2 linked regions of the Hymenobacter tibetensis genome follow. The protein of the gene in region 1 interacts with the protein of each later gene in a pairwise test. Links are inferred from orthologs where the notes say so. Each region holds a gene or a part of one and is shown in the gene's direction. Other genes may lie near its edges. The genes, in order: MTX78_RS03040 and ftsZ.

Region 1 (15,913 bases):
GCTCCGATGAATCGGTGATTGAGTACAAAGTGTTTATTGGGCAACAGCGGGTACTCCGGCGGCTACGCCCCGACTTGTTTGTGGGGTTGCAAGGGCGTATCACCGATCTGCGCGACCTACAAGTGAAGCGCGACATCGAGCGCGACGGCATGGTAGTAGCGCCCAGCCGCTTTCAGGAGCGCCCGGTGCGTGAGCGACAAGACACGCGCGTGATAGGAGTAGGGCCGGTGCTGCTCTACGACCACCGCGACAACGTGCTGAGCGCCTACCGAGGCTCGTATCTGGAGCTAAGCGCTTTGTTTAACGGCGGCGCCCTGGGTAGCGACTTCCAATTCGGCCGCTACCTGCTCGATGCACGTCGGTACATATCGCTCGACCAAGACCACAAAACTGTGCTGGCTGGACAAGTAGTAGGGCAGTTTCAGGCGGGCGCGGTGCCGTTTCGGGAGCTAGCCAACCTAGGTGGCGACAAGCTGCTGCGCGGCTACTACGATGGTCGGTACCGCGACCGACAACTGGTAGTGGCGCAGGTGGAACTGCGGCGGCAATTGTTCTGGCGCTTCAACGGCGTCTTGTTTGGGGGAGTAGGACAAGTGGGGAACACCCTAGCTGATTTCGATGAAGGCGGGCTCAAGTACACAGGTGGTGCCGGGCTGCGCTTCAAGTTCAACCGCCGCGACCGACTCAACGTCCGCTTTGACTACGGAGTGGGCCGCGACGGCTCCACCGGATTTTATTTCAATTTCGGCGAAGCTTTTTGAAATTAAAATCGAGCTAGAAAAGAAATCTAACGCTCTGTTAGATAAGAAGTACTGTCGGGGTTGGGTAGAGGCCTAAACAGGGGTATAAGCAAAAAAGAAGCTCGACAATAGACAAAGTGCAAGCTCGTCTGTTTATCCTTCTATTCTGAGTCGAATAGAAGATACCTGATGTTTACTGCTGCACGCCCGCTCCTTTCCTCTGAAACCACCTTTTTGCGTACCCAACAGCTTGGAAGTCATGTAGAATGGCCGGCTGCTTCACCAAGCACTCGTTTGCGCATCAGCGTTATCATTCCGGCCAAAGATGAAGCAGAGAATCTGCCCGCAACGTTGGCGGCTTTAGCAGCGCAAACCGACTTGCAAGGACAACCTTTGGACTTCGCTAGCTACGAAGTGCTGGTGCTAGCCAACAACTGCCACGACCAAACGGCTAATGTCGTCCGGGCTTTCGCTCAACGGCATCCACGCCTAGCGTTCTATGTAGCCGAAGTGCAATTGCCCGCCCTCGACGCGCATGTAGGCCAAGCTCGTCGCTTGCTCATGGACGAGGCCTGCCGCCGTTTAGAACGCAGTGCTGGCTCCGCGGGCATTATTGCCAGCACCGATGCGGATACTCGCGTGTCGCCGACTTGGTTGGCGGCCATTCAATCTGAAATACAGGCTGGCAATGATGCGGTGGGGGGGCGTATTTTTCCGGAGCGTACTATTTCCGGAGGCTGCTTGGTACGTCGTACGCATCTGCGCGACGCTACGTACCGGGTACTCCGCGCCCACCTAGAATCCCTGGTCGACCCCGATCCGGCCGACCCGTGGCCTCGCCACCACCAGCACTACGGGGCTAGCTTGGCGCTTACTGTGGCGGCCTACCGGCAGGTAGGAGGGTTGCCAGCGGTGCCTTTTCTGGAAGACGAGGCCCTTTGGCAGGCGCTGCGCCGCCACGACCTGCGGCTTCGCCACAGCCCGGGCGTACAAGTAACCACGTCGGCGCGCTACGCGGGGCGGGTGGCAGTGGGGCTGTCGTGGCAGCTGCGCGAGTGGGCCCAAATGATGCGCCAGCAACGGGAGCCCCTCGTGGAAAGCGGTGCGGCGCTGGTAGCCGATTGGGCTGCGCGCCGGAAGCTGCGCCAGCTTTGGGAAAACAACCGGATGCAAGCGCCGCCACGGCCGCTGCCTTCCTGCATCCGGATGGCGGCCATTCTAAGCGTACCGGCCGGCGCATTGACCAAGCAAATAACCAACGCTGCTACCTTTGGAGCGCTCTGGGAGTGGGTGCAAACGCACCGCGCCAGCTGGCGCCGGGGCCGCCTGACCACGCTGCCCTTGGCCGTGGCCGAACTACGGTTGTTGATTGCCCAGTACCAGCTAGCAGAACTCGATGTGAAAGTGCCGGCTCCGGCACCCACGCGCCGAATGCTAGCGCCGAGCCAGCAAGTCCAGACGATACTGCGCGGCTCGATGGCCGTGTAAGTGCTCTAGCGGGCCAGTAGGTAGTGTTTTGGCCAGGAAAAATTCGTGCACCTCGTCGCCCGTGAGGGGATAGTCGTGGACGGTGGGCGTCCAATGCACTAGCAGCAACTGACCACCGGGCCGCAACGCGGCCAGCAGCAGGTCTGCAACTTTCGCCAGGTCTGGCGCTGCCCAGTAGTAGCCTACTTCCGATAGCACAACCAAGTCGAAGGTGTCATCGGATGGAAACTCTGCCGGCAAGGTCATCTGGCGAAACTCCACTTGCGGCAGGTGGCTGCACCGCTGGCGGGCGCGCACCAAAGGAGCCTCGGCCACGTCCACTGCCAGCAATTGACGGCAACGGGCCGCCAATTGCTCGGTTAGCACGCCCAACGAGCACCCCACTTCAAAGGCCCTGTCGTACTGCTCGTTGGGCAAGGCTGCCACGGTATCCAGGTACTTTGCTTGCTCGTAGGGGCTGGTTTCGAAGCTCCACGGGTCGTTGTTGGCGCGGTACACTTCATCAAAATACGCTGGGGGCAAGGTGTGGGGCTGGTTCGGGTTCATAGCAAAGGTGAAGCGCAGGAGTGGCAAAAAAGGTCCTTCTCAAGGAGCGGGAACGGCAAAATGCGCTTCTGCTCCCCAAGAAGGACGACAAGGCAATGGAACGTGTGTGGATGTTTAGCTACCCAAGATTTGCTCGATAGAGGCGAGTTCCTCGGTGCTGAACTGCAAGTTGTTGAGGCAATGCAATGAATCGGTCAGCTGCTCGGGCTTGCTGGCTCCAATGAGCACCGATGTCACCCGCTCGTCTTTCAGCACCCAGGCCAGGGCCATTTGAGCTAGGCTTTGCTGGCGTGCCTGCGCCAGGTCATTGAGTTGCTTAATTTGGGTGAGCCGCTCAGGGGTTAGCTGGTTTTCAGTTAGAAACCCAACTCCCTTGGCTACTCGCGAATCACTCGGGATGCCGCCTAAATATTTGTTGGTGAGCAGGCCTTGCGCCAGCGGCGAAAACGGAATGCAACCCACTCCTTCCTGCCCAAGCAGGTCCAGCAAGCCGTCTTCCACCCACCGCTCAAACATCGAGTACTTGGGTTGATGAATCAGGCAGGGAGTGCCCAGTTCTCGCAACATCCGAATAGCCTCGGCGGCTTCGGCGGGTTGGTAATTGGAAATGCCCACGTACAAGGCTTTGCCTTGGCGCACCAGCAGGTCGAGGGCCGTCATGGTTTCCTCTAGTGGAGTGTCGGGGTCGGGGCGGTGATGGTAGAAGATATCCACGTACTCCAGGCCCATGCGTTTCAGGCTTTGGTCGAGGCTGGCTACCAAGTACTTTTTCGAGCCCCATTCACCGTACGGGCCTTCCCACATGTTATAGCCTGCTTTCGACGAGATAAGGAGCTCGTCGCGGTAGGTGCTGAAGTCCTCGCGCAGTATGCGCCCGAAATTGATTTCCGCGGAGCCGGGAGGCGGCCCGTAGTTGTTGGCTAAGTCGAAATGGGTAACGCCACTGTCGAAGGCCCGCCGCAGAATAGCGCGTTGGTTGGACAGCAGATCAACGTCGCCGAAGTTGTGCCACAAGCCCAAGGAAACGGCGGGCAACTTCACCCCGCTGCGGCCACAACGGCGGTACGGAATAGCTTGGTAGCGTGTAGGACTAGGAAGGTAGTGCATGAAAGGGTAGGATTAGGGTCCGACGAGCGGCAACATACCAAGGCTTTTCTATTTCACCTCTATGTAAGCCTCATACGGCTGCGCAAAATGAGCGAGCATCTCAGGGGAAAGCAGGAAGCCGCTCGGGTCATCGGGGATGATGCCGGGTGCTAGCTGGGAGCGGTGAGCGGCAATAGCCCGCTGTTTCTGCGCTATCACCGGACCGATATCGAGGCGCCAGCCGGTGGCTTCGCCCGGTTGCGGCAGGTCGGCGGGGGTGGCTCGTTCCCAGGCCCACACCACGTATTCGAGCAGGCGCGGCTGTGCAACGCCCGCGGCCAGTGCCGCCCGCACCAGCTGGCTGGTAGCCCGGTGGTCGGGGTGCGGGTCGCGCCGCCACGGGCACAGGATGCTTGTAGGCACGGCGTCTGCAAACAACTGGCGCAACTGCGCAACTGCTTCCTGAAAACCCGCCTCCCCTTCGCTTGGTACGCGGCTATCGGGCAGGCCCAGACAAACAAGGTTGTCGGGCGCCACGCCCAGTTCGGAGAGGGCCGCCCGTAGCTCTGCTTCGCGCAAGGCTCGGCGGGCAGCGGCCGGATACACCTGCGAATGGGGGTGCGACATCGTACCGTCGCTTATCAGCACCACCTGCACCGGCACAGCCGATTGCCGTAGCAAGGCAAGCAGTCCGCCACAGCCCAACGACTCGTCATCGGGGTGCGGAACAACGATGAGCGTAGGGCCTACTTGGAGGGCGTATTCGGGCGGCCGGGTCGGCAGCGTGCGCAAGTCAAACGGGGGGAGCTTGGTCATGCCAAAGCTGGAAAGCGGGGCCTTTACGATCGAGGGCGAAGCGGCCGACATCGGCTTGAGCAGCATCGGGAGCCGGCTGACGCAAGTAGTGAGTTAAGTCGCGGTGCAAACGCTCGAAGGGTTCTGGTTTCAACAGGCCCCGGGCACCCACGCAGCGCTCAGCCAGTTGCAGGACGCGCAAGCAAATCGTCTCAATGGCTGTGCGCATCATATTGGCATACGCCACGGTGGCTTCGGCACTGGTTTCGGCGGCGAGCCGGCTAGCATTGCGCGCCGCGCCGCTTAGCCACAGGTTGCCGCTTTCAATCAGCAGCGCCATTTCACCTAAGCGCTGGCGCTGATACGGGTCATCGGTGCGGCCCAGCCCTTGCAGAAACTGGCGGGTTTCATCGAACACCGCTTCGGCCCCACCTAGCTGCACGGCGGCAAACCGGATGGCTCCGCCGCTAAACCAGGGCTGCTGATAATAGTCGCCGGGATTCCCCAGTAAATCTTCTGCCCCAATTTCAATGCCCGTAAAGTCGGCCCGGGCACTGGCGGTGGCGCGCATACCGAGGGGCCGCCAGAAGCTGGCATCATACGCGGGCTGCTGCTCGGTGGTAGGTAGAATCAGGAGCTGCCAGCCCCCGTCTGGTAGCGCCGCCGACAGCAGCGGGCGGCTTATGTAGCCTGCACCCGAAGCAAAGGTTTTGCTGCCGTGCAGCCGGAAGCGGCCGTTGGCCAGTGGTTCCAGCTTCACCCCATCGGCGGCTTCGGTGTTCCAGACGCCGAACCAGTGGCCTTCGCGCGCATCGGCGGCCCATCCGGCCACCTGCGCATCGGTGCCTAAGCGTTGCAAAAGCTGCAAGGCATTCATATGGCCTTCGTACAAGCGGCCCACCGCCAAGTTGCCGCGGCCTATGTGTTTGAGCGTGTGTAGCAGGGCCAGTGTCTGGTCTGATTCGGCCAAGCCGGCGCCCCCTAGCCCCACCGCCAGCGGAGCTTGCAGCAGGCCTGCCTCGCGCAGCCAAGCAAGTTCCTGCTCTGGAAAGCCTCCCTCGAAATCTGAGTGCACTGCGTGGGCGAGCAAGCGCGGCGCTAGGTAGGCCGCGGCTACCTCCGGCAACGCAAACTGCGGAGCCAAGCTAGCCGCCGGGGAAGAGAGAGTAGGGAGGGATAAGGCAGCAGGCATTGGCTGGGCAGTGGATAGGGTTGAAATGCTCTGAATAGCCGGTAATGTTGGGCTTATCGATTCTCAACAGCATTTATTGCCTCTTGTTCAGGTTGGAGCCTAACAATATTATGCAAGCTGAACACTAAGCAAACTGCCACCGGATAGCGCTGTACCAAGATGGAGATGCAACAATTCCGGATGGGTAGTTGGCAAGGCCGACCTGATGGGGCTACCTTCGCGGCGTCGTTCGTTTCTTCATCCAACTTCTGCCTGCTATGTCACAGCCCATTCGTTCTGCCCTTGTTTCCGTCTATTACAAAGACCGTTTGGAGCCATTGGTGGCACTGCTGAAAGAGCATGGCGTAACGCTGTATTCCACAGGCGGTACGCAGCAGTTTCTGGAAGAGCAAGGTGCCGAGGTAACCGCCGTGGAAAGTTTGACGGGCTTTCCCGCCGTGTTTGGCGGCCGCGTCAAGACGCTGCACCCTAAAGTGTTCGGTGGCATCCTGCACCGCCGCCACGAAACCGGCGACCTAGCCGAAGCCGAGCGGCACCAGATTCCGCCCATCGACTTGGTGATTGTAGACCTCTACCCGTTCGAGGAAACCGTGGCTTCGGGCGCGCCAGAAGCAGACATTATCGAAAAGATTGACATTGGGGGTATCTCGCTGCTGCGCGCCGCCGCCAAAAACTTTCGCGACGTGCTCGTGGTAAGCAGCCGCGACCAGTACCAGGCCGTAACCGAACTGCTTGGTGCCAAAGGCTGCGCTACCGACCTCGAAGACCGTCGCCAGTACGCTACGGCGGCTTTCGCTGCTACTTCCCACTATGATACCGCCATTCATCAGTATATGGCCGGTGCCGCAGTTGGCAGCAAAGAAGTAGCAAGCAGCAATGCGCCGGCTGGTGCCGGGGCTGAATCAGCCGCTACAACGCCGCTGCGCTACGGCGAAAACCCCCACCAGTCGGGTACTTTCCACGGCGACCTGGCCGCCCTCTTCGACCAGCTTCATGGCAAGCAACTCAGCTACAACAACTTGGTGGATGTAGATGCTGCGGTGCTGCTCATGCAGGAGTTCCAGGCCGATGGTCCGGCGGCCTGCGCCATTCTCAAGCACACCAACGCCTGCGGAGTAGCCCAGGCCGATACGCTGCACACTGCCTACCTAAACGCCCTGGCCTGCGACCCAGTGTCGGCTTTCGGTGGGGTTATCATTGTGAACAAGCCCGTGGACGCCGCTACCGCCGAAGAGCTAAACAAGCTGTTTTTCGAGGTGCTGATTGCGCCGGAGTTCGAGGCCGCGGCCTTACCGATTCTACAAAGCAAGAAAAACCGTATTCTGCTGCGTCAAAAGCCCGTGGAATTGCCCGCCAAGCAAGTGAAGACGTTGCTCAACGGTGTTGTCGAGCAGGATTTCGACCGGGCCATTGAAGGTGCTGCTGACTTCCGCACCGTCACCGAATCGGCACCCACCACAGAGGAAGTAGCTGCCTTGGAGTTTGCGCTCAAAGTGTGCAAGCACACCAAGAGCAACACCATTGTGCTAGCCCGGGCCGGGCAACTGCTGGCTTCCGGAGTAGGGCAAACTTCCCGCGTGGATGCCTTGCGCCAAGCTATTGAAAAGGCCCGCGCCTTCGGCTTCGACCTGCAAGGCTCGGTTATGGCTTCCGATGCCTTCTTCCCCTTCCCCGACTGCGTGGAAATAGCGGGCGAAGCAGGTATCCGGGCCGTGGTGCAGCCCGGCGGCTCCATCAAAGACCAGGACTCAGTGGACGCTTGCAACCGCCTTGGCATGGCCATGGTGCTCACCGGAGTGCGGCACTTCAAGCATTAAGAGGAATGTACTGAGCAGACAAGAAATATGCGGCCTGTGAAACAGGCGAAACAAAGCACTTGCCTACGATTATAGGGGGCAATGCACTTTCGCCCGCACTTCGCTCGTTTCTTATATTCTCCACATTAACTCTGACTTCCGTACTTTTGTCCCCACTTTTTGTGCGGGTGTATCCTCACGCGCACTCATTTTCTGCCGTTAACTAATGGGTTTCTTCAATTTCCTTACCAGCGACATTGCCATCGACCTGGGTACGGCCAATACGCTTATCATTCACAACGACAAAATCGTGGTGGATGAGCCGAGCATTATCGCAAAAGACCGTACTACTAATAAGGTAATCGCCGTGGGTCGGCAAGCGCAGCAGATGCACGAGAAAACCCACGACAACATCAGAACCATCCGTCCGCTCAAAGACGGAGTTATTGCCGATTTCCACGCCGCCGAGGAAATGATCAAAGGCATGATCAAAATGATTGACACGCGGAACCGGTTGTTTCAGCCTTCCCACCGCATGGTCATCTGTATTCCTTCCGGCATCACGGAAGTGGAAAAGCGCGCCGTACGTGACTCCGCCGAACACGCCGGGGCCAAAGAAGTCTGGATGATTCAGGAGCCGATGGCCGCTGCCATTGGTATCGGCATTGACGTGGAGCAGCCCATTGGGTCGATGATTATCGACATCGGGGGTGGTACCACCGAAATTGCGGTTATCGCGCTGTCGGGTATCGTCTGCGACCAGTCTATCAAAACGGCCGGGGACGTATTCAACCAGGATATTCTCGACTATATGCGCCGCCAGCACAACCTGCTGATTGGCGAGCGGAGCGCCGAGCGGATCAAGATAGAAGTAGGAGCTGCTCTCACCGAGCTGGAAATAACCCCGCCCGACTACGAAGTGCGCGGCCGTGACCTGATGACGGGTATTCCGAAGGTAATCAAAGTAACCTCGTCGGAAATTGCTATTGCGCTGGACAAGTCGGTAGCCAAAATCGAAGAAGCCGTGTTGAAGGCGCTGGAAATCAGCCCGCCCGAGTTGTCGGCCGACATTTATGAGAACGGCATTCACCTGACCGGCGGCGGGGCGCTCTTGCGGGGCCTCGACAAGCGCCTGGCGGTTAAGACCAAGTTGCCTATTCATATTGCCGAAGACCCGTTGCGCGCCGTTGTGCGTGGTACCGGCAAGGCCATCAAGGACATTCAGGCTTTCCGAGGCGTACTGTTGACCTAGGGCCAATTAGTAATTGATAGTTAGGAATTAGTAATGGCCTTTTCAGCATCTGGGGTGCTACTCGAAGATTCGGGAAAGGTCAGTTCTTAATTATTAATTCTTAATTACTAATTACTTACATGCGTAACCTGTTCGCTTTCCTGTTTCGCTACCGAGGCTTGCTCGTGTTTGCGCTGCTGGAAGTGGCGAGCTTGTATCTGTTGGTTCGCAACAGCACCTACCAGCGGGCGGCCTTCTTTAATTCGGCCAACACCTATGTAGGGCAGATTCTAGCTACCCGCAACCGCATCTACGACTACTTCCGGCTGGAAAGTATCAACCAGAACTTGGTACAGGAAAACGCCGCCCTGCGCCAGCAGCTCTACAGCAGCGACTTGAGCCACCGAGAATCCGATAGCCTTTCGGTGCCCCAAGACAGCCTGTCGAAAGTCCGACTGGCTCGCCTGAGCCACCCCGATTCCTTGTTGTTGGGTTTGCGCACGCTGCCTACCCGCGACCCGGATTATCCGTTGATTCCGGCGCGAGTGGTGAACAACACCATGAGACGCGTAGATAACTACCTGACCCTCAACGCCGGCACTCGTGATGGGGTACGCCCCGGCATGGGTGTGTTGTCGGCGGCGGGCGTGGTAGGGCGGGTGAAAGTGGTGAGTGAGCAGTTTTCCACTGTCTCCTCGGTGCTTCATTCCAAGACGTTCATTTCCGCTAAAATCAAGCGTGACAACACGTTCGGCAGCATCAAATGGCTCGGCGATGACCCGACGCACGCGCTACTGGATAACATTCCGCGGCAAAACAAGCTGGTGCGCGGCGATACTGTCGTTACGTCTGGCTACAACGCGGTATTCCCCGAGGGGCTCATGATTGGGGTTATCGATTCCTTCGTGAAAGAGCCCGACAAGAACTTCTGGACGGTGCAGGTGCGCTTGGCCGTGAATTTCTCGAACCTGAACTACGTGTACGTGGTAAATCCGCGCTTGAAAGCCGAGCGGGATACCTTGGAACTGCGCGCCGGTATGAAGCCGGAAGGAGGGGAGGAGCGGCCATGAAGGGAGGCATAGGAACTATACTGGTACAGCTGCTGCGCTTCTTGTTCTTTGTGGGCGTGCACATGCTGCTTGTCAGCAAGCTGGTCCTCTTCGAGCTGGGCTGGTGTTTTTTTTATTTGGGCTTCTTGCTGTTCCTGCCTATTGGCACCTCCATCGTGATGCAGTTGGTGCTGGGCTTCGTGACAGGCTTGTTGCTGGATATTTTCTATGATACGGGCGGGGTGCACGCCGCCGCCGCCGTACTGCTGTGCTACCTGCGCCCCTGGGTGCTGCGCCTGCTCACCCCCCGCGACGGCTACGAGGCCTCCGATTCGGTGAATGTGCACCAAATGGGCGGGCAATGGTTTGTGGTGTACATGCTGCTGCTGGTAGGCCTGCACCACCTAGCGTTTTACCTGCTGGAACTGGGTAGTTTCCGGGCGTTCGGCCTGACGCTGGTGAAAGTGATTGTCAGCACGCTCTTTACGGGCATTACGCTGCTCATTATCCAGCTGATTTTCTTTCCTACGCGCCGCCGGGGCCGCTAAAAGGCCAGCACAAAGTGCAGGCTGTTGGGGTAAGGCAGCTCGCAACTGCGCTTCTCCTTGCGTTGTCTAACGCTGCCTCTGCTGCGGTGCTAGATACGAACCCGTGTCCTCGCGCATCCTAAGTTCTGCGCACTGCCCTAACATTCTGGATACCTGTCAGTAGCGCCTCCATTACCCTGTGCTGGGTAGTGGAGGCGCTTTGATATAAGCATAGACGAAAAACTATGTTTTTGTGGCTTCGTTACTTTATATTCAATCACCTTTTAGTGTAGGCGCTCTTATCTCTTACCCCACTCGTATGAAACATTCTTTACTCGCTTTTATTTCTTGTGCTGCTTTGAGCTTGGCGCTGGTAGCATTAAGTGCAAGCTTTGTGCAGGGGCAAACCCCCATTACGGTTACCATTGGGACGGGTACCACTGCCGGCTCCACCAATGTGCTGCTCAGCACCAGCACCACCACCAACAAGTACGCCCGCACCGCTTCCATCTACTCGGCCGAAGAGTTGAGGGCCGCGGGCGCCAGAGCAGGCTCTATTACGCGCATAGCGTGGTTTAAGGGCGGAACCGGAGAATACACCACCGGGGATGCGCAGCTAACCATCTACTTCAAGCGCACCACTGCGGCGTCTTTTTCAGCCAACCCAGTGGTGTGGGACACCGAGGTGATGGGGGCCACTGCGGTATACAGTAACACCATGTTGAGCTTGCCGACGGGTACAGGCTGGAAAGAGTTTGTGCTTACAGCCCCTTTTGTTTGGAACGGCACCGACAACATTGAAGTATTGGTGGACTGGTTCCGCAGCAGCACCCCCACGGCCGATATATCGTGGCAGTACACAGCCGTTATAACGGCAAATGGCACGCATTCCACGCAAGTAAACAGCATGCCCATCCCAACCGTCCGGTGGGCAGCCAACCGGCCTAACGTACGGTTTCAGCTTGCTCCCCTCGTGAGTGCCACCCGCACGCAAGGCCCCACCAACTGGGTACAGGTAAGCCCCAACCCTTTTACGCAGGACCTGACGCTGAAAGTAGGCGCCAGCGGGCAGCACTTGCCAGTGGAGGCCACACTAACAGACGCCCTCGGCCGTACTCACTATCAGCAACAGCTCCCAGCAGGGGCCGAGCGGAAATTACCGCTGCCCGCCACCTTAGCGGCTGGCTTATATTTTCTCACGCTGCGCAACGAGCAGTGGCAGCAAACCCAGCGGCTGGTTCGGGAGTAGTTTTCAGCAAACCACCCAGCCTGCTCAGCTATGCTGCCTTACAATGGAGCCTCAGCCAAGTAGCTGGGGCTTTTTGTTGCGTTCTTAGGTACCATGCAGGGGGCAATGCAATTGGTATGTACGGATAGCGGAATACCTTATCTAAAACGTGTTGCACTCGCTGGGTGCTTGTTCGTGTGGGATGCCGGGGTACGATTTTCAAGGGTTATTATACGCTCCCACTGCAAGGCCGCGTTTGATAAAGAATGTATCGGAGCGGAACAGGTGGCACCGTAAATCTGTACTTCTCTAGTTCGCTAAATCACTGTATCACCACTTGCCCTTTCGTACCTTTGCGAATCCGGCCACGTGGCCGCAAGTGCTTTCTATTCAGAATATACCGCTTTGCAATACCTTGAAGGACGACGGTACGTGGTGATGGCTATCTTCTTGGCTGTTGCTCTTACCTTCGGAGCCCGTCTGTTTTACATTCAGGTGCTGGACGGCAGCTACAAGCTGGCTGCCGACCGCAACACGCTACAGCGCATCGTGCAGGTGCCCTATCGTGGCCTTATTTACGACCGCAACAACCAGTTGCTAGTGCAGAACACGCCGGTGTACGACCTGATGGTGGTGCCGCGCGAGGTGAAGCAGCTAGATACGCTGCGCTTTTGCGAACTGCTGAGCCTGCCCTTGGAAGAAGTGCGGGAAAGCCTGAAAGCGGCGCGCAGCTTCAGCCGCGTGAAAGCGTCGCCGCTGGTTCAGAACCTAAGCACGCCCGAACTGGCCGCCATCCAAGACAACCTCATCGACTTTCCTGGCTTCAGCATCAAGGCCCGGATGGCCCGCTCGTATCGCACCGAAAATATGGCCCACGCCCTCGGCTACGTGGGTGCCATTACGCCGGCGTTCCTAGAAAACGAGCGGTTCTCGAAATACATGCCCGGCGACTTTCTAGGCATTAGTGGTTTGGAGTCGTTCTACGAAAAGCAGCTCATGGGCCGCCGCGGGGTGCAATATCGCATGGTGAATGTGCGCGGGATAGAGAAAGGTGCCTTCCGCAATGGCGAGTTCGATACGCTGTCGATAGCCGGCCAGGACTTGCACACCAGCATTGATATTGAGCTGCAGAAATACGGCGAGATGCTGATGAAGAACAAGCGTGGTTCTATTGTTGCCATCGAGCCCAAAACCGGCGAAATTCTGGCCATGGTGTCGTCGCCGGGTTTCGAGCCGTCGGTGCTGACGGGCAAGGGCATGGGCAACCGCTACATGGCACTGCTCAACGACGAAACCAAGCCGCTCTTCAACCGCCCGCTGATGGCTACCTACCCGCCAGGCTCGGTGTTCAAAGTGGTCAACGAGCTGGTGGCCCTGCAAATGGGGGTCGTGACGCCAGGCACCGCTTTCGACTGCAACTGGAAGCTGGTACGCTGCACCCACCGCCACGAGTATCCGAGCAACGTGGGTATTGCCATCAAGCAGAGCTGCAACCCGTATTTCTACCAAGTGATGCGGGCCGCTGTGCTGCGCGGACGCTCCACCAACCGCTTCGAGGATGCGCGCCTGGGGCTGAGCGAGTGGCGCCGGAAGGTAATGGCTTTCGGGCTGGGCGATAAGCTGGGCGTGGACATCTCGCAGGAAAAGAAGGGGCTGGTGCCGTCGTCGGATTTCTACGACAAGCGCAACGGGTATCACCGCTGGAACTACCGCACCATCTACTCGCTCAGCATAGGGCAGGGGGAGCTGGGAATTACCGGTCTGCAAATGGCCAACATCATGGCCACTATTGCTAACCGTGGCTGGTACTACACGCCCCACTTCGTGCGCGGCATTGGAAACGGCGGGCCGCTTCCGCAGTACACCGTGCGCCATACGGTGGGGGTTGATGCGCAGCACTTCGAGGCCATTATTCCGGGTATGCAGGCGGTAGTGGACGGCCGCGGCGGCACGGGCAGCAATGCGTCGTTGCTGGACGTGGGCATTTCGGTGGCTGGCAAAACCGGTACCGTGCAAAACCGGCATGGCGAAGACCACGCAACTTTTGCCGCGTTTGCTCCGGCCGAGGACCCGAAGATTGCCATTGCTGTGTTCATTGAAAACGCTGGTTTTGGAGGCTCATCTGCTGCCCCCATGGCTTCGCTGATAATAGAAAAACACCTGCGGGGCAAAATAGCGCCGTGGCGCGGCCGTTGGGAAGAATGGCTCCAAAGCCCTGCGGAGCGGTTTATCCGGCGTCATTAACAACGCTACTCTGCAAGCCATATTTCACACTGGCTTTGCCTGTAGCTAGCCACTTGTGGCACTAGCAGCCAAAGAGCAACCTACTACGCTCAATACAACAGAATACCCGCATACATGCCCACTTCTCCGGCCAGATATTCGCGCAGCCTCGATTGGGTTACCATTTGCATTTATATGCTGATGGTAGCGCTAGGATGGCTTAGCGTGTACGCGGCCAGCTACTCGCCCGATGCCCCCGCCGACCCGTTGCGCAGCCTCAGTTTCTCGGAGCTGATGGCTTTCAACTGGTTCAAGCAAATCCTCTGGATTGGTACCGCTATGGTACTCATTGTGATACTGGTGGTGGTTGATTACAAGGCATACGACACCTTTGCCTTTGTGCTCTACGGCAGCATGATTGTGCTGCTGATCGTGACGATGCTAGTGGCACGACCCATTGCGGGGTCGCGCTCTTGGCTGGAACTGGGGCCGGTCCGGCTGCAGCCCGCAGAGTTTGCCAAGTTCACAACGGCGCTGGCGGTGTCGCGCTTCATGGCCAGCATCAACCTGCGCCAGCAAAACTTCCGCGACCAACTGGTACTAGCTGGCCTTACGCTGCTGCCGCCCTTGCTGGTAATGGCTTCCAACGAAACCGGGCAGGCACTGGTATTCGGCGCATTCTTGCTGGCCTATTTCCGGGAAGGCATGTCGCCGCTTATCCTCCTGATTCTGGCGGCGGCGGGCATCATCTTGGTGCTGGCGCTGCTCGTGCCGAAGCTCTGGCTTTTTGTGGCCTTTACGGTAATTCTGGGCATCGTGCTGGTCTTCAACCGGCGGGCGCTTCGCCACCACCTGGTGCTCTCCGTGAGCGTCTGGGCAGTAGTTATTGGAATGGTATTCGGGGTCGATTTCTTCTTCAACAACGTGTTGCAGCCGCACCAGCGCAAGCGTATTGAAGTGCTGATCAACCCCTCTGCCGACCCGCTGGGCGTGGGCTGGAACGTGACGCAGTCCAAGATTGCCATTGGCTCGGGCGGCCTGATAGGCAAGGGCTTTTTGCAGGGCACCCAAACCAAGTTCGATTTTGTGCCCGAGCAAAGCACCGACTTCATTTTTTGCACTGTAGGCGAGGAGTGGGGCTGGCTAGGTACCATGACGGTGGTTGTCTTGTTCATGACGTTGCTGTGGCGCATTCTATACGTGGCGGAGCGTCAGAAATCCGTATTCGGCCGAACCTATGGCTACTGCGTGGCCAGTATCTTTTTCTTTCACTTCGCCATCAACGTGGGCATGACCATTGGGCTAGCTCCGGTAGTGGGCATTCCGCTGCCTTTTTTCAGCTACGGCGGGTCGTCTTTGTGGTCGTTCACTATCCTGCTGTTCAGCTTGCTCGGCATTGATGCCTACCGTAAGCAGGATCTGGAACGATAACAACGGGCGGGAATCGGTGAAATCTGTGTAGCTCCGCTACGGGTTGTGGTGGCTAGGTGGTAGCTTGAAGCCGTGTTGTCAGACGCACTGCTGTAGCTGGTCTCACAGAATGCTCCGGGTAGAGCCGGATGCTGTTTTTAACCCCGTAGCCCTATCAACGTGCCTCTTGCTCGTTTCGCCGCCGCTAGTGAGCCGCCTGCAACCCCCTTGAGAAGCAGACGGATGGAGTGGCTGCTTGTGGGGGTGCTAACTGCCTTGTGCCTGCTGCTGCCCACTCACAATTCCACGCTGGATGCTTGGTATTATGCGGCCTGCGTGCGGCACAGCCATGAACTGCTCTTGCCGCATCACCTGTTGCACAACATAGTGGGCTGGCTCTGGGTACAGGCACTACCCAACTCGGTTGACACGCTCATGGCCCTTAAAGCGTTGAATGCGTTGGCGTTTGGCGCGTGTTTGGTGGTGCTGCGTAGTCTGCTACGCCGGGTGGGAGGCATTGGGGCACCCGTAGCTGGGTGGCTGTTGGTGGTGGGAAGCAGCTTTGGCATGCTGCGCTTTGCCACCGAAAACGAGACGTACAT
Region 2 (16,014 bases), 970 kb from region 1 along the record:
CGCAAAGCACGGCCATCAACAACATCAACAAGTGCGTTACCAAGGCTGGCCTGGAAATCGACAATCTGATTCTGGAGCCGCTGTCTTCTTCTATGTCCGTATTGTCGGACGAGGAGAAGGAGGCGGGTGTAGCACTCATTGACATTGGGGGTGGTACCACCGATTTGGCCATCTTCAAAGACGGTATCATCCGCCACGCGGCAGTATTGCCTTTCGGGGGCAACATCGTAACCTCCGACATCAAGTTGGGCTGCCAGGTGATGCAGAACCAAGCCGAGCAACTGAAGGTGAAGTTCGGTAAAGCCATTGCCGAGGAAGCTTCCGATTATGAAATTGTAAGCATCCCTGGTCTGCGCGACCGGGCACCAAAGGAAATTTCTCTCAAAAACCTGGCCTACATCATCGAGGCCCGGATGGAGGAAATCATCGAGTTGGTATATGCCGAAATCCAGCGCACCGGCCACGCCGACAAGCTGGCCGCCGGCATCGTGCTGACGGGTGGCGGGTCGCAGCTCCAGAACTTGGTGCAGCTTACCGAATACGTAACCGGCCTCGATACCCGTATCGGCTACCCGAACGAGCACTTAGGCAAGAGCAAGATTGAGGCTGTGAAGTCGCCGATGTTTGCCACCACGGTTGGTCTTGTGTTGGCTGGTTACCGTTCGCTCGACGAGCGTCTGAACCGCAATTACGAGCAGGAGCAACAGCACATTCCGCAGCCAGCGCCGTATTACCAAGCACCAGCGCCCGCGCCGACCCCGGCACCCGTGCCGGCCGCTAAGCCTGTAGCGCAAAAGCCAACTGAACCAAAAGAGCCGAAGAAGCCATCTGGCGCTGGTAAGTTTTTCCAGGACATTATCAGCCGTACCAAAGGACTGCTAATTGACGACTTCGACGACACCAAGTACTAATCTGTTAAATGGTTGAATTGCTAAATGGTTGTCGTTGAACGACCAACAATTTAACCACACAACCATTTAGCCACTCACCTCATGAATTATAAATTCGACATCCCGGCGCAATCCAAGTCCATCATCAAGGTGATTGGCGTGGGTGGGGGCGGCTCCAACGCCGTCAACCACATGTTTGGCCAGGGCATAAAGGACGTAGAGTTCGTCATCTGTAACACCGACAAGCAAGCGTTGGCCTCTTCTACGGTGCCCAACCGGTTGCAAATTGGTATGGATTTGACCGAAGGCCTTGGAGCCGGAGCCAATCCGGAACGCGGTAAGCAAGCGGCCATTGAGAGCCGGGAGCAAATCAGGGAGCTGCTTAGCAATGGCACCAAGATGGTATTCATCACGGCTGGTATGGGTGGTGGTACCGGCACGGGTGCGGCACCGGTTATCGCCAAAGTTGCCAAAGAGCTAGGCATTCTTACGGTAGGTATCGTGACGGCGCCCTTCATGTTTGAAGGCAAGAAAAAGCGCCAACAAGCTGAGCTAGGAATCAAAGAGCTGAGCGAGAACTGCGACACCGTACTGGTAATTCTTAACGATAAGCTCCGCGAGATTTACGGTAACCTGCCTATCCGCTCGGCTTTCGCCAAGGCCGACAACGTATTGAGCACCGCCGCCAAGTCTATTGCCGAAATCATAACGGTAACAGCCGATGTGAACGTCGACTTTGAAGACGTTAAAACGGTGATGAAAGACAGTGGTGCGGCCGTAATGGGAAGCAGCATCACGGACGGCGAAAACCGCGCCCGCCGTGCTGCCGAAGAGGCATTGGCCTCGCCGTTGCTCAACAACACCGACATCCACGGGGCCCAGCGCATTCTGCTCAGCATCATGTCCGGCGACCAGGCTGAACTGGAGATGGACGAGTTGACGGAAATCACCGAGTGCATTCAAGACAAAGCCGGTCAAAACGCCGAGGTTATCTTCGGTCACGGTATCGACTCCACCTTGGGACAGAGCATTCGCGTGACGGTAATTGCTACGGGCTTTGCTCGCGAAGCGCACACAATTACAGTCACACCTTCCACGCGCGAGCCGGAGCCTGAGGCACCCCAGCCAGACCCCCAAATCAACATTTTTGATCGGGAGCGTCAGGAGTCAACCCCGGTAATGCCTGTAGTGCCGACCTTCACCAGCACGCCGCCCCCGGCTCCAGAGCCTCAGCCAGTGAAGTTTGACTTGGAAACGTCGCCCTACAATGCGCCGGTACCGCCCGTGGCTGCCCCCTCTTCACCCGCTCCCGATCCAGTGGTGTATCAAGCGCCACAACCTGCGCCACCATTACCCGGTCGGCCGGCTCTTGATGCTCGTGCCGAAGAGCGCCGCCGCCGCTTGCAGGAACTCAGCAACGGTATTTCCAACGAAACGATAAAGGATCAATTGGAGACGCCAGCCTATCTCCGTCGGCAAGTGAAGCTGGAAAATGTGACGCCTTCTTCCGAGCGAAACATTAGCCGCTTCAATCTTTCGGACGATAACGAATTGCTCGGAGACAACCGTTTCCTTCACGACAACGTGGACTAAGCTTCGATTTTACGTAAGAAACAAAGAGGCCCTTGACAGTTCAAGGGCCTCTTTGTTTGTAATAATTCAGTTAAGCTAAAGATTCTGTGAGGAATCTTCGGATAAGGCAGTTGAATCGGAGAGGAGCCTGCCGGGCTCTCGGTCGGGGCTAAGCTGGCGCGTAGAAGACATAGAAGAGCAGGAGGTAGCCATTATCACGCCGATAACGAATACTAGGAGGCGGAGACGATGCCACATAACGCTTGAAATAAAGTGGCTTGGCTTGCGCATGACACTGGTTACAGCTGATTCTATATCCTTAGTGGCTGATATGCCACCACAAGATTAAGGCTTGAACGGGTCGGAGAAGCGTGGATCCTGAATGAAAGTGGAATCGGTAAGCGTTTTCAGAAATGCAACCAACTGTCGTTTTTCGGTGGCTGTGAGGTCGAGTTTCGAGCCGTTGCGGGTGTTGGAAAGCAGTAAAATAGGATCGGCAGTGTTGGTGTCAATGTGCTCGTTGTAGTGGTCAACCACTTCTTCCAGCGTTTGGAAGCGGCCGTCATGCATGTAAGGAGCGGTAAGAGCAATGTTGCGCAACGTCGGGACTCGAAACTTACCCCGGTCGGCAGTTGCACCGGTTACGCCAAACCGGCCTAGGTCAGATGCTACTGTCAGCCCGTTGTTGAAATACTGTGTATTGCCACCAGGGGAAGTGAAGCTGCTAGCAGTAAACAAGTAGTTGTTGCCGTTGTGGCAATGGTCGCAGGAGCCACCCCGTGCCAGTATGTTCCCCCCTTCACCTGGGTGGTTGAAAAACAAGACCCGTCCAGCGCGCTCGTCGGGGCTAAGCCGGGCGCCACCGGGCAGCAGTGACTTTTCGTACCGCGTGTTCGAGGAAATTAGCGTCCGCTCAAATTGCGCTAGTGCCTTCAGCGTGTTCTCTTCGGTGATGGTAGATGAACCGAAAGCTGCCGCAAACAAAGGCGGGTACAAAGTAGTCTGCTGCAGCTTCCGGACGCCATCGGCTAAGCTTTGGTGCAACTCAACGGGATTCTCAATAGGGGTGCGAGCCTGCGTTTCCAGCGCATTAGCCGAGCCGTCCCAGTTCAGGTTCGGTTCCCATAGCAAGTTCACCAACGACATAGCGTTGCGTGAGTGCGGTTTTCCATCGACACCAACGGCCAGCGTCCGGCCATCAGTAAACGCCTTACTCTGTTGATGGCAACTACCACACGACATAGAGTTGTCGCGCGAGAGCCGTACTTCATAGAATAGCTTGCGGCCGAGGTCCACGCCCTCCACTGTCAGCGGATTGTTGGCTGGTAGCACCACCGTCTGAGGGAGTTGCGTTGGTAGCGTCAGATTGTAGGGAGTGGCCGGAACAGTGGGAGTAGGCTCCGGCTCTGGGTCTTTGCCCTCTTTGTCACCACAGCCTGCAACGAATAGCAATACCATTGCTGGTAGCAATAGTGTAACGCGTTGACGGATGAGGTTTGAAATCATATGGAATACAGCGAATAAGCTCTCAAGTTACTGATTTAGTGGTGCCTTCATTCAGGATAAGGCTGTCTTTCCTGCTCTTTGCTGTAACAGTAGCGGAGGACTTTGTGCCTGAGTTTGTAGCTACCTCAAGTGGTGAGTCATCTAGCAAAACACCGATCCTAGCTTGGTATAGATTCAATGCAGCATTCTTCGATTAAAGACAAGTAATGCTAGTGTTTGGCTAGCCTTGGGTCATGCAGGAAGGTTGTGTCGGTGAGGGTTTCCAAGAAGGCCAGTAAATCTTGGCGTTCTTGAGTGGAAAGGGCAACCCCTGGGCCCAAGCCATGGCGCCGGAACTGTGGGTCAAGTGAGGCTGATTCCACCATGCCACGGCTGTAGTGGTCGAGTACGTCGGGGAGCGTAGCGAAGCGGCCGTCGTGCATGTAGGGAGCCGTCAGGGCGACGTTGCGCAGGCTCGGCACTTTGAATCGCCCGGCGTCTTGTCTGCTTCTGGTAATATGGGCTCGGCCTGAGTCCGATGGGAAGGTTCGGTCAAGGCCGTTGTTGCGAAACGACTCGTCGGTGAATAACTCGCCAGCATGACAGTTTCCGCACTTCTGGCGTACTACGGCTAAGCCCCGCAGCTCGCTTGTGCGAAGTGTAGCGCCGGGTTCGTGCCGGGAGTACTGGTCGTACCGAGAGTTGTTGGAAGTGAGAGCCGCTGTGAATTGTGCCATGGCACGCAAAAACTGATACGAGTCGATGGGCCCGGTGCCTCCAAAAACCTGCGCAAACTGGCGTTGATAGCTGGAATCAGCATTAAGCTTGCGTAGTACGTTTTCTATCGTTTCACCCATCTCCAGCGGATGCGTAATAGGAGCGAGTGGCACCGTTTCGATGTGCTTGGGTCCTCCGTCCCAGAAGAAGTTTTTTTTCCAGCGTAGGTTCTGCAGAGCTGGCGCGTTCCGAACGCCCAACTTATCGTTGATTCCCTTGCTTAAACGGTGTCCGGTGTTAGCGAAGGCAGTAGTTTGCTGATGGCAACTGCTACACGATATGTCACCGGTACGAGAGAGCTGCGGATCATAGAATAGTGTGCGGCCCAACTCGAATCCAGCGCGGCTGGGTGGGTTCATTTCGGCGCTATACACCGGCGCAGGAAAGTTGGCTGGTATCGAGATACCAGGTATCTCATCAGTTGATACTACTTGAGTACCAGGTTGGCAACCAGCGAAAAACAGCCCCAGCAAGCTCCATAAAAGCCACACATATACTGGCGGGTTGGGTGTTTTCACTTTGAAGAAAGTTTCACTTAGTTGCTACGTACCCGGTCAACTGTGAACATGCCATCTGCCTGGTTCTTGGCTATCTGGGCCGCCTCTTCGCCGCCCATCACGTTGTTAGTATTTTGAAAAAGGATTGTAGTAGCTCCCGTAAACATTCTAAGCAAGTCTGCACGCAGAAATACCTCAGGCGTTCTGTTTTCGCGTACCTGAATGATTTTTCCATTCATAGCCGGTGAAACAGTCTTGATGTTGTTGTTGCCCCCAATATGGAACACCAGGGCCTTGGTAGGCGACTGATCGGAACGGCCTTCCATCTTTGTAAAGATATATCCAGTGTCCCACACCCAAAACATGTCGCTGACTGCTAAGGCGCCTGTTTGGGCACCTCCCGAGTTACGAGCAGCATCTACGCCAATCGTAAACTCAATGTCGCTGTACTCGCCAGCAGGTACATTTTCGATGGTAAATCTGCGCGAACCTTCCAGCGCCTGGTCTATTAGGTAATAGCTTTCCGGCTGAACGAAATCAGATTCCTGCGGTTTGGTTTGCTGGATAAACTCAGCGGACTTAGTTAGCTTGATATTGGAGATATAGTAGCGAAAGGTAGAGACTGAGAACTGGTCGCCAGAAGGAGTAGCATACAAGCTGCGTCTATTTAATTCGAGCGGGCTGCCACCTACTACATTCTCAAATTCTATGGTCACTTTTCCCACTTTATCGGTGGGTACTGGCGCATCAGTGTCTTTGGTGCATGCGGTTATACATGCCGCAGACGTGGCTAATAAGCTAAGGACACAGGCGGTATATTTTAGGATGTTCATCGTCGAAAACTTTTCACTTGTGAAAGGTAACTGGCGTGGTAAAAGTGCCATTCCAGTTGAAGTATAAGCTACACGCTGGAAAGGCGTGTGCTGCCAAGTAATAGCTCGAGTGAGCTATAGGCAACAACAAGCTGGACAACAAACAAACGTCGGAGGTTGCTAGCAAAGTATAGGAAGGCTTTTAGCCAACACCATAAATCTAGCATATAGATTCTTCAAGCAGCTGACCTTGCCATTGCGCTTTCTTATAAAGCTAACTAGACATCGTTGCGGCAAACCAACCTCGTGCCTGGACTATGTAACAGAACACGAAGTCGTGTCCGTTAAAAGGCTATCAATTGTTCGACTTGCTCTTGCAATAGTTGCATGTATAAGGGGTGGCTCAAATTGCCCTCGGCGTTTAAGTGCTTATCAATAAAAGGCAGCCGTACTCGAGCTGGTAGCACAGCAGTGCCAAGGTACATGAGTACATCGGTGAGGTGGCTCAGAGCGAGTAGGCCACCTTGCCCACCCGACGACAAGCCAATCAGTGCCGCCTTTTTGCCTCGAATCCCACCTGGGTAGGGGAGACCGTCAATGAAGGTTTTGAGTACGCCCGGATACGAGCAGTTGTATTCGGGCACCACCATCACCAATTTATCGGCCGTACTGGCTAGGGCCGCTAGGTCATTGAAGCCATCGTGGTTGCCCACATTGTGGTAGAGGGCTGATACGCTTACGTCATCAGGCAGTAATGCCAGATCCAACAACTGACACTCTACGTTGTGCTGCTGCAACAGGCTGATGTACAGATTCGCAATATGTCGGGCACGGGATGTAGGACGATTGGTACCAGCAATGACAGTTATCATGCAACGAAGAAAGTGAAAGATGGAAAGCGGCATCCGCGGCGAAGCCAGCAACTGAACAAAGAAAACAGCAATCTGGCTTACAGAGAAAGGCGAAAAGCAAGTGAAACAAAAAAGCGAAACGGCTAGCCGTTTCGCTTTTCAAGTTTACCTAGGACAGATAACTAGTACCAACTACACTAGGTTATTGGAAGTAGCTTTAGCTGACAGGAACTCACGGTTCAGGATGGCAATGTTTTCCAGCGAAATACCAACTGGGCATTCTGCTGCGCACGAGCCGATGTTGCTGCACGCTCCAAAGCCTTCTTTGTCCATCTGTGCTACCATGTTCTCAACGCGGGTTTTGCGCTCAACGTGGCCTTGTGGCAACAAGGCAAGCTGGCTAACCTTAGCACTTACAAACAGCATAGCCGACGAGTTCTTGCACGAGGCCACGCAGGCGCCGCAGGCAATGCAAGTAGCTGCCTCGAAGGCCCGGTCCGCAATTTCTTTCGGAATTGGAATCTCGTTGCCATCGGGAGCACCACCGGTGTTTACGCTCACATAGCCACCAGCCTGAATGATTCGGTCGAAGGCTGAGCGGTCTACGCTTAGGTCTTTGTTGATCGGGAACGACTTGGAACGCCAGGGCTCGATGGTGATGGTGTCACCATCCGAGAACTTGCGCATGTGCAACTGACACGTGGTAGTGCCGGCTTCCGGGCCGTGGGCCCGGCCATTGATAAAGAGGTTACACGAACCACAAATACCCTCGCGGCAGTCGTGGTCGAATGCTACTGGCTCATCGCCTTTACGTAGCAAATCCTCGTTTAGCACGTCAAGCATTTCCAGGAACGACATTTCGGGAGAAATATCGCGCACTTGATAATCCACAATATTGCCGGTTGTGTTGCGGTTTTTCTGCCGCCACACTCTCAGCGTGAGGTTCATTGGTTTGGCGTTAGGGTTACTTCCGGCCATTGTATTTCGAGGGTATTGAGTAATGAGTATGGTGTAGTGACCTAGAGCAGGAGAAGAGTTGGGCACCAAGGTCGGTTACCCAACTCCTCAGCCGTCACTACTTATAGCTGCGCTGCGTGAGCTTCACGTTTTCGAACTGTAGCTCTTCCTTGTTCAGGATTTCCGGCTTGTCTTCGCCGGCATACTGCCAAGCAGCTACATAAGCAAAGTTCTCATCGTCGCGCAGGGCTTCACCTTCCGGAGTCTGATATTCCTCGCGGAAGTGGCCACCGCAGCTTTCGTTGCGGTGCAGAGCGTCGTCAACCATCAACTCTCCGAGCTCGATGAAATCTGCTACCCGGCCTGCGCTTTCCAGCATCTGGTTCAACTCTTGGTCGGTGCCAACAAGTTTCAAGTCGCTCCAAAATTCACGACGCAACTTTTGAATCTCTTTCTTGGCGTGCTGCAAGCCTTCGGCGTTGCGCGCCATGCCGCAATACTCCCACATAATGTGGCCTAACGCCTTATGGAACTCACCAGGGCTACGCGTACCATTGATGCTTAGCAGCTTGTTGATACGCTCCCGCACGGCACCTTCTGCCTCAGCAAACGCTGGGTGGTCGGTGGTAACGGGGGTAGGAGGCGTCTGGGCTAGCTGGTCGCCAATAGTGTAAGGAATTACGAAGTACCCATCGGCCAAACCCTGCATGAGGGCCGAAGCTCCCAAGCGGTTAGCACCGTGGTCAGAGAAGTTACACTCCCCAGTGGCATAAAGGCCTGGGATGGTAGTTTGCAGGTTGTAGTCAACCCACAAGCCGCCCATGGTGTAGTGCACCGCTGGATAGATGCGCATCGGCTGCTTGTAGGGGTCTTCGCCGGTAATCTTCTCATACATAGCGAAGAGGTTACCGTACTTCTGGCTTACCGAGTTGGCTCCGGTCCGCTTGATGATATCGGCGAAGTCCAAGTATACAGCTAGGCCCGAAGATCCAACGCCACGACCTTCGTCGCACATTTGCTTGGCGTTGCGAGAAGCTACGTCGCGGGGCACTAAGTTGCCGAAGGCTGGATACTTGCGCTCCAAGAAGTAGTCCCGGTCGTCCTCGGAAATATCACTGACCTTTATTTCGCCTTTGCGCAAACGCTCGGCTATTTCCACCGTCTTAGGTACCCACACCCGACCATCGTTACGCAACGACTCCGACATCAACGTCAGCTTCGACTGGTAGTCGCCCGATACGGGGATACAAGTAGGGTGAATCTGCGTGAAGCAAGGGTTAGCGAAGTATGCTCCTTTCTTGTGCGCACGCCAAGCCGCAGTAGCATTGCAATATTTGGCGTTGGTGCTCAAGTAGAATACGTTGCCGTAACCACCAGTTGCCAATACCACTGCGTGTGCTGCGTGCTGCTCGATTTCGCCGGTAATCAGGTTGCGCGTAATGATACCACGTGCTTGTCCGTCTACCGTCACCAGGTCCAACATCTCGGAGCGGGTGTACATTTTCACTTTGCCGTAAGCAATCTGGCGCGAAAGGGCCGAGTAGGCACCTAGCAACAACTGCTGTCCGGTTTGGCCGCGGGCGTAGAACGTACGGCTTACCTGAGCACCCCCAAACGAACGGTTGGCCAGCAGTCCCCCGTATTCGCGGGCAAACGGTACTCCTTGCGCTACGCACTGGTCGATGATATTCACCGATACCTGAGCTAGCCGGTACACGTTGGCTTCACGGGCCCGATAGTCACCGCCTTTTACCGTATCATAGAATAGGCGGAAGATCGAGTCCCCGTCGTTCTGGTAGTTTTTGGCGGCGTTGATACCTCCCTGCGCAGCAATAGAGTGCGCACGGCGTGGGGAGTCATGATAGGTGAAGGCTTTTACGTTATAGCCTAATTCCGCCAGTGAAGCTGCTGCTGCACCGCCAGCAAGGCCCGTACCCACCACAATGATGTCGTACTTACGCTTGTTGGCTGGGTTAACGAGCTTAACGTTGAACTTGTGCTTCTCCCATTTTTCGGCCAAAGGGCCTTCTGGAATTTTAGAGTCCTGAAACATCAGCTGGGCGGATTAGGATTTGAAGATGAAAAAGTACAGCGGCATAGCAGCGAATCCAGCACAAACGATGATGGAGAATGCATAGCCAACCAGCTTAATAACCGGCGTGTACTTGCGGTGGTTTAAACCAAGCGTTTGAAAACCGCTGGCAAAGCCGTGTAGAAGGTGGTAGCACAGCGCTATTTGAGCCAACACGTAGAGAAGTACATACCACCACGTCTGGAAAGAGTTCATTACCACGCCGTATAGGTTCTTGTTGCCGGCAGAGTCCATGGGAAGAGGCTCGTAGTGGAAGCGGTAGTAAAAGTTGTAAAGGTGCACGATCAGGAACACCAAAATCACGGAGCCAAGCAGGCCCATGTTGCGCGACTTCCAGTCGCTGTTCTGGCCTATGTTGTCAACTACGTAGCTCTGACCACCGCGGGCCGCCTGGTTGCGGCGGGTAAGCATAATCGACTCGTAGATGTGGAAGCCAAATCCTGCCACCAAGATGATTTCCGCCACCCGAATCAGGGGGTTGGTGCTCATGAAGTGGGAGTAAGCATTGAAAGCAAGGCCTCCGTCAGCGCTGAAAAGCTGAAAGTTGCCAATCAGGTGTATAACCAAAAAAGAGCAAAGAAAAAGACCAGTAACAGACATGACGATCTTGCGACCAATGCTACTGGAAACAGTGTTGCTAATCCAACTCATAGAAGCGGCTAAAGGAGTTTGTGGGGGTCATTTAGAGCAGCCAAAGGTACATGCCAACCCACTAGGAAACAATCCAAATAAACTTCATGGTTCACTCGTTGATACTCATGAATCAATCTTCGCGCTGCTCCGTTAGATAAAGCTGGCGTTCTTTCCTTATTACTAACCTATGGGTCTAATTTTTGTTAGATTGTTCCTAGGTTTAATTGACTGGTCTTGCTTCTGAACACACCTCTCTCCTCAAGCTCCCGCTCTATGTTGCGTACGTTACTCTTTCGTTTGGCTCGACGCGGGCCTTTGCTGCTACTGGTAGGGCTCCTTAGCTTGGCATCCCAGGCAAAGGCCACGCACATTCGAGCTGGCGACATTCAGTCCAAAGTTGATACCACGGCAAACTACAACCCACGCCGGATCTTCTTCCGGCTAACCCTCTATTGCCGGGACCCTGTTAACAATGCCGTTCCCGATCAAAATAATGCGCAGATCTACTTTGGAGATGGTAGCTGTGCGGTAGTGAACCGAACTAGTAACGTGCTGGTACAGCCAGATATACGGCGCTACATTTACGACTTCGAGCACACGTATAACGCTGCTAGTACCAGTCCTTACGTTGTTAGCTTTATTGGCGAGAACCGAAATCGGGGAATTCTGAACATGGAAAACTCCGTGAATCAGTCTTTTTATATCTCTACTACAGTCACTATTGACCCTTCTTTATTGCAAAACAGCTCGCCGGTGCTCACAAAACCGGCCATCGACAATGCAACGGTTGCTCAGGTTTTCCGGCATAACCCAGCGGCGTACGACGCCGATGGCGATTCTCTCGCGTACGAACTATTCTACAGCCAACAGGCGGGCCTCGCGTCAGCAGTAATGGGTTGCCGGCCCTCACCTGCCACGGTGCCCGGCTATGTAGCTCCCAACAACCTGACCCCAGCTAGCTTGAATGGCGCCCAGGTGCCTTACAGTGGCCCACCAGTGGGCGTGCCTGGAAGCCAGTCTATTTTCGTGATGGACCCTATTACGGGTGATATCACTTGGAATTCACCTGGCACAGTAGGAGAGTACAATTTTGCTTTCAAGGTAAAAGAGTTTCGACGGATTCCTGGTGGTTTCTACCGCCAGATAAGTGAGGTAATCCGGGATATGCAGGTGACGGTACGCCCGACCACCAACCGGTTGCCCAACCTGATTATCCCGCCTGACTTGTGCGTAGTAGCGGGTACGCCTGTGGTAGGAAACGTAACGGCCACCGACCCCGATGCCAACCGGATCCGGCTGTATGCCAACAGCGGAATTATCCCACCGGCCACCTTCATTCAGAACCTAACGGGGCCACCTACTGCAACCGGCACTTTCCGCTGGACTCCGGATTGCAATGACATTCGGGCTACTCCCATTCAAGTGGTGTTCAACGCCGAAGACCAGCCAACGGGCCTTAACTCGTTGCCTTTAACGGACATCAAAACCTGGAACATTACGGTTATTGGGCCAGCCCCCCAAAACCTACGGGTGGAGCCACTGGGAGCGCCGGTGCGCTCGGCAAGGCTAACCTGGAACAGCTATATCTGCCGTAAACCCGGAGCCCGCATTCTGATCTATCGCCGGGAGGGCTCAAATGGAGGAGACTTCGGCCCCTGCGTGACGGGCATTCCTGCCTCCGCAGGCTACACCCAAATCGGGACGCTCACGTACGCCGGCACCAACGACCTAGTGCAGTTTGTGGACGACCGTGGCGGCCAGGGCTTAGAGCGGGGCAAAACGTATTGCTACCGAATTTATGTGGAGTTCCCATTGCCTGGCCGTGGAGCAAGCTTGGCTTCGGCTGAGGCCTGTGTTGACTTCCCTGGTCGGCCGCTGGTGATGCGCAACGTGACCGTGGATCAGACGGCTACTAGTAGTGGCCGCATCACAGTTCGCTGGACCAAACCTACTAGCACTCCTGCCTTCCCCAACCCCCAGCAGTATCGCTTGCTGCGGGCCACTGGGCAGACCGACGTGGCTGCTTCTTTCACGCAGATAGCGCTTATCAACAACGTCAACGACACCACGTACGTGGACAACGACCCTTCGCTGGACACGCAGAACCGCTCTTACAGCTATAAGGTGGAATTCCTTAGTGCCAATGCCGTAACCGAAACCGCTGTTCGGGCATCTAGCGTGCGGGTTGATGGCACGGCAATTCCGGCAACCACTGCGGGGACGCTAAACGCTATTGCGCTGCGCTGGACCTATGCTGTGCCGTGGGACAATACGCGGCGCCCTACTACCATCTACCGCAAGGGACCCAATCAGCAGGATCCTTTCGTAGCAATTGCTACCGTTACAAGCACCGCAACCGGCGGAACATACCGGGATGAAGGCACAGCCACGCAACGCTTAGTGCGTGGGCAGACCTATTGCTACTATGTGGAAACCAACGGTACCTACAACGCCCCGCGGCTGCCCGACCAGCTAATTAACCTGAGCCAGCAACAGTGCATTGTCTTGCGCAACGTGCCGTGTGCTCCCGTCCTGACTTTGCAGCGGCCTAACTGTGATAGTCTGGCTAGTCGGTTGTTTGATTTGCCGGCAACGCCCATCACTGGTCCCGTGTACACCAACAATCTGAGTTGGACGCTGAGCAACAATCCTACTGACTGCAGCCGCAGCATTGTTTCGTACGACATTTATTATTCGCCGAACAGCGAAGATTCCTTGCGCTTCCTGACCTCGGTGCCGGGCACGCAGCTGTCGTATCAGCATCGGAACCTACAGTCGGAGGTGGGATGCTACGCGGTGCAGGCTGTGGATTCGAGCGGGATTCGCAGTGTGCGTAGCAACCGCGAGTGCAAAGAAGATTGCCAGCTGTTTTTGCTGCCTAACATCTTCACGCCCAACGGCGACGGCAAAAACGACACCTTCCGACCCAAGGTGTTCACGCCTATTCGCCGGACGCATTTCATGGCCTTCAACCGCTGGGGCGTCAAGATCTACGACAGCAGCTCCGACCCGCTCATCAACTGGACTGGCGGTAGTCGTGCTGAAGGTGGCAGCGCATCTTCTGTAGTGGAAGGCATGTACTACTACCAGGCCGAGGTGGAGTTCAACAACGTCAGTCAAACCAAACGCACTTACAAAGGCTGGGTGCAAATCACGCGCTAAGAGAGTAGGACTGCGTTGCGTTTTACCTTCAAGAAGCCCGCTACCCATTGGTAGCGGGCTTTTTTATTCCTGCTATCTTGCCACCCCATCCTCTTTTTCCTCCGACTTCCTCTTTATGAAAGCAGTTGTTTTTCCCGGCCAAGGTAGCCAGTTCAGCGGCATGGGCCGAGACTTATACGAGCATCATCCCGCCGCAAAAACCTTGATGGACCAAGCCAACGATATTCTCGGGTTTTCGCTCACGGATATCATGTTCACAGGCACTGAGGACGACCTGCGCCGCACTGACGTAACGCAGCCAGCTATCTTCCTGCACTCTGTAGCTCTGGCCGCGGTGTTGCCCGATCTGGCGCCCGACATGGTGGCTGGTCATTCGTTAGGTGAGTTTTCGGCGCTGGTGGCCGCTAAGGTGCTACGTTTCGAAGATGCCCTTCGGCTAGTAGCTCAGCGGGCCCAAGCCATGCAGGCCGCCTGCCAAGAACAACCCGGTACCATGGCTGCTATCCTGGCCCTCGATGATGATACCACGGCCCGCATCTGCCAGGAAATAACCGATGGTGGCAACGTGGTAGTAGCGGCCAATTACAACTGTCCCGGTCAGCTGGTGGTATCAGGTTCGCAGCGCGGTATCGAGCTTGCCTGCGAGCAGTTGAAAGCGGCTGGTGCCAAGCGCGCCCTGCCGCTGCCCGTAGGAGGCGCGTTTCATTCGCCCCTCATGCAGTCAGCAGAAGCCGCTTTGGCAGCTGCTATTGCTGAAACCACCTTCTCGGTAGGCATCTGCCCGGTGTATCAGAACGTGGACGCTGCGCCGCACACCGACCCGGAGGAGATTCGCGCCAACTTGGTGCGCCAGCTTACGGCTCCTGTGCGTTGGACCCAAAGCGTGCAGCGTATGGTGCAGGATGGTGCTACCGAGTTTGTGGAATGTGGTCCAGGCAAAGTGTTGCAAGGCTTGGTGAAGAAGATTGCGCCCGAAATAACAGTTAGCTCGGCCTCGGTTGCATGACTAACCGACGCTTCGCGTGGGTAAGCAAAGCGGCTTGGTTGGACCGCCAGGGCCTCGAGATGGCCTTGGCGGCTATTGTGTTGTTGAGCCTGTACACTTACGCTTGGGGCACCGGCCCAGCTACCACGCCTGATTCGTGGCACTACTTGGAGGCAGCTCGTAGCTGGGAAGCAGCCGGCAAGTTGGTGAGCCCAACGGGGACACCGTACGTGTTCTGGGGGCCGCTTTACCCAGTGTTGCTTGCTTGGTTTGGAGCAGCGCAGTATCCAGCACAGGCCGTAGCGTGGCTCCACACTCTGGGGCTGTTAGGAAGCTGGCTAAGCTGGACCTGGCTTGGTGCACAGGTTCTGGGTTCAGAAACAACCTGGAAGCGGCTGTATCCTTGGGTGTTAGCGCTGAGTACTCCGTGGTTGGTTACTGCTAAGTTTGTGTGGTCGGAAACAGTATTTCTACTGCTGTTTTCGATATACATAATTGCCCTGTATCAGTACCTGATATCTAGCCGATTGAAGTGGTTGTTCACAGCTACTGGGGTTGGTATGTTGCTGCCTTTGCAGCGTACAGCGGGCTTGTTTTTGCTGGCTGGAGTAGCAATAGGGTTGGTAGCCGGATACGGCCGGTTGCTATGGGCATACGGCTGGTGGCTACCATTGCATCTGGCGTTAAGTGTAGCAGGCGGCGTAGTATGGCAACTGCACGTGCAGCGCACGGGCCTCGACGATCCACTCATTGTCTACAGCAAGGCTGCCTGGGGAATTCAGCCGCTCAGTGACTTTAGCTTTGTGCTGTTGCGGTGGGTGCTCCCGTTACCGTTCCCGGTAGGAGCTGTGTCGTGGCTGTACTTGGTAGGCGGCGCGTTGCTGGTAGTGGTGCTGACTGCAGGAGCCACTGAGTTGGGTCGGTTTAGTAGGATGCTGTCCGTAGTAATTGCTGTGTACATCGGCTGGCACGTGCTAAGCCATATACTAAGCCGAGGAGCGGCTGGACCTCATGATAGTGAGCGGTATGCTGCCGTATTGTTTGGGCCCGTTGCGCTGCTCCTGTTTGGGGCATTGCGCCGTGGTTTGGCAAAAAGGCCGCGAGTAGTGTATGGAATAGTAGCACTAGTACTTATCTATTCCGCTGTACGGGTGTGGCATAATGCAGTATTCTGTCACCAACTGCAAACACCGGTACTTACTGTGCAGCATGTGATTCACTAATTGGTTACGGTTGCTAGAGTATCTGTCATCTTAGGGTAATAGCTGAATAAAGCGTTAACACACCTGCTATTCACTAAT

What was found.
Region 2: the proteins of MTX78_RS03040 (region 1) and ftsZ interact in binary tests that used the Escherichia coli proteins (3 or more experiments, as listed by UniProt). The link is inferred for Hymenobacter tibetensis from one-to-one orthologs.

Annotation. Positions count from the first base shown.
Region 1 is NZ_CP094669.1:739,887-755,799, forward strand. The notes cover bases 7,071-9,882. They hold MTX78_RS03040 (rod shape-determining protein), read left to right. Parts: upstream 7,071-7,869; coding sequence 7,870-8,895; downstream 8,896-9,882. Other genes in these bases: purH (bifunctional phosphoribosylaminoimidazolecarboxamide formyltransferase/IMP cyclohydrolase), read left to right, coding at 7,071-7,664; mreC (rod shape-determining protein MreC), read left to right, coding at 9,015-9,882. Outside these bases: MTX78_RS03005 (BamA/TamA family outer membrane protein), read left to right, coding at 1-761; MTX78_RS03010 (glycosyltransferase), read left to right, coding at 930-2,228; MTX78_RS03015 (class I SAM-dependent DNA methyltransferase), read right to left, coding at 2,175-2,774; mgrA (L-glyceraldehyde 3-phosphate reductase), read right to left, coding at 2,889-3,881; MTX78_RS03025 (PIG-L deacetylase family protein), read right to left, coding at 3,930-4,676; MTX78_RS03030 (acyl-CoA dehydrogenase family protein), read right to left, coding at 4,654-5,847; more of purH, read left to right, coding at 6,105-7,070; more of mreC, read left to right, coding at 9,883-9,944; MTX78_RS03050 (hypothetical protein), read left to right, coding at 9,941-10,471; MTX78_RS03055 (T9SS type A sorting domain-containing protein), read left to right, coding at 10,770-11,699; mrdA (penicillin-binding protein 2), read left to right, coding at 12,084-13,922; rod shape-determining protein RodA, read left to right, coding at 14,037-15,332; MTX78_RS03070 (hypothetical protein), read left to right, coding at 15,555-15,913. UniProt on the Escherichia coli protein: Forms membrane-associated dynamic filaments that are essential for cell shape determination. Acts by regulating cell wall synthesis and cell elongation, and thus cell shape.
Region 2 is NZ_CP094669.1:1,717,079-1,733,092, forward strand. The notes cover bases 325-3,237. They hold ftsZ (cell division protein FtsZ), read left to right. Parts: upstream 325-992; coding sequence 993-2,483; downstream 2,484-3,237. Other genes in these bases: ftsA (cell division protein FtsA), read left to right, coding at 325-911; MTX78_RS06940 (cytochrome-c peroxidase), read right to left, coding at 2,808-3,237. In the rest of the region: more of ftsA, read left to right, coding at 1-324; more of MTX78_RS06940, read right to left, coding at 3,238-3,968; MTX78_RS06945 (cytochrome-c peroxidase), read right to left, coding at 4,178-5,242; MTX78_RS06950 (MbnP family protein), read right to left, coding at 5,260-6,105; MTX78_RS06955 (NADPH-dependent FMN reductase), read right to left, coding at 6,378-6,905; MTX78_RS06960 (succinate dehydrogenase/fumarate reductase iron-sulfur subunit), read right to left, coding at 7,077-7,832; MTX78_RS06965 (fumarate reductase/succinate dehydrogenase flavoprotein subunit), read right to left, coding at 7,960-9,894; MTX78_RS06970 (succinate dehydrogenase cytochrome b subunit), read right to left, coding at 9,907-10,584; MTX78_RS06975 (T9SS type B sorting domain-containing protein), read left to right, coding at 10,840-13,728; fabD (ACP S-malonyltransferase), read left to right, coding at 13,844-14,734; MTX78_RS06985 (hypothetical protein), read left to right, coding at 14,731-15,936. UniProt on the Escherichia coli protein: Essential cell division protein that forms a contractile ring structure (Z ring) at the future cell division site. The regulation of the ring assembly controls the timing and the location of cell division.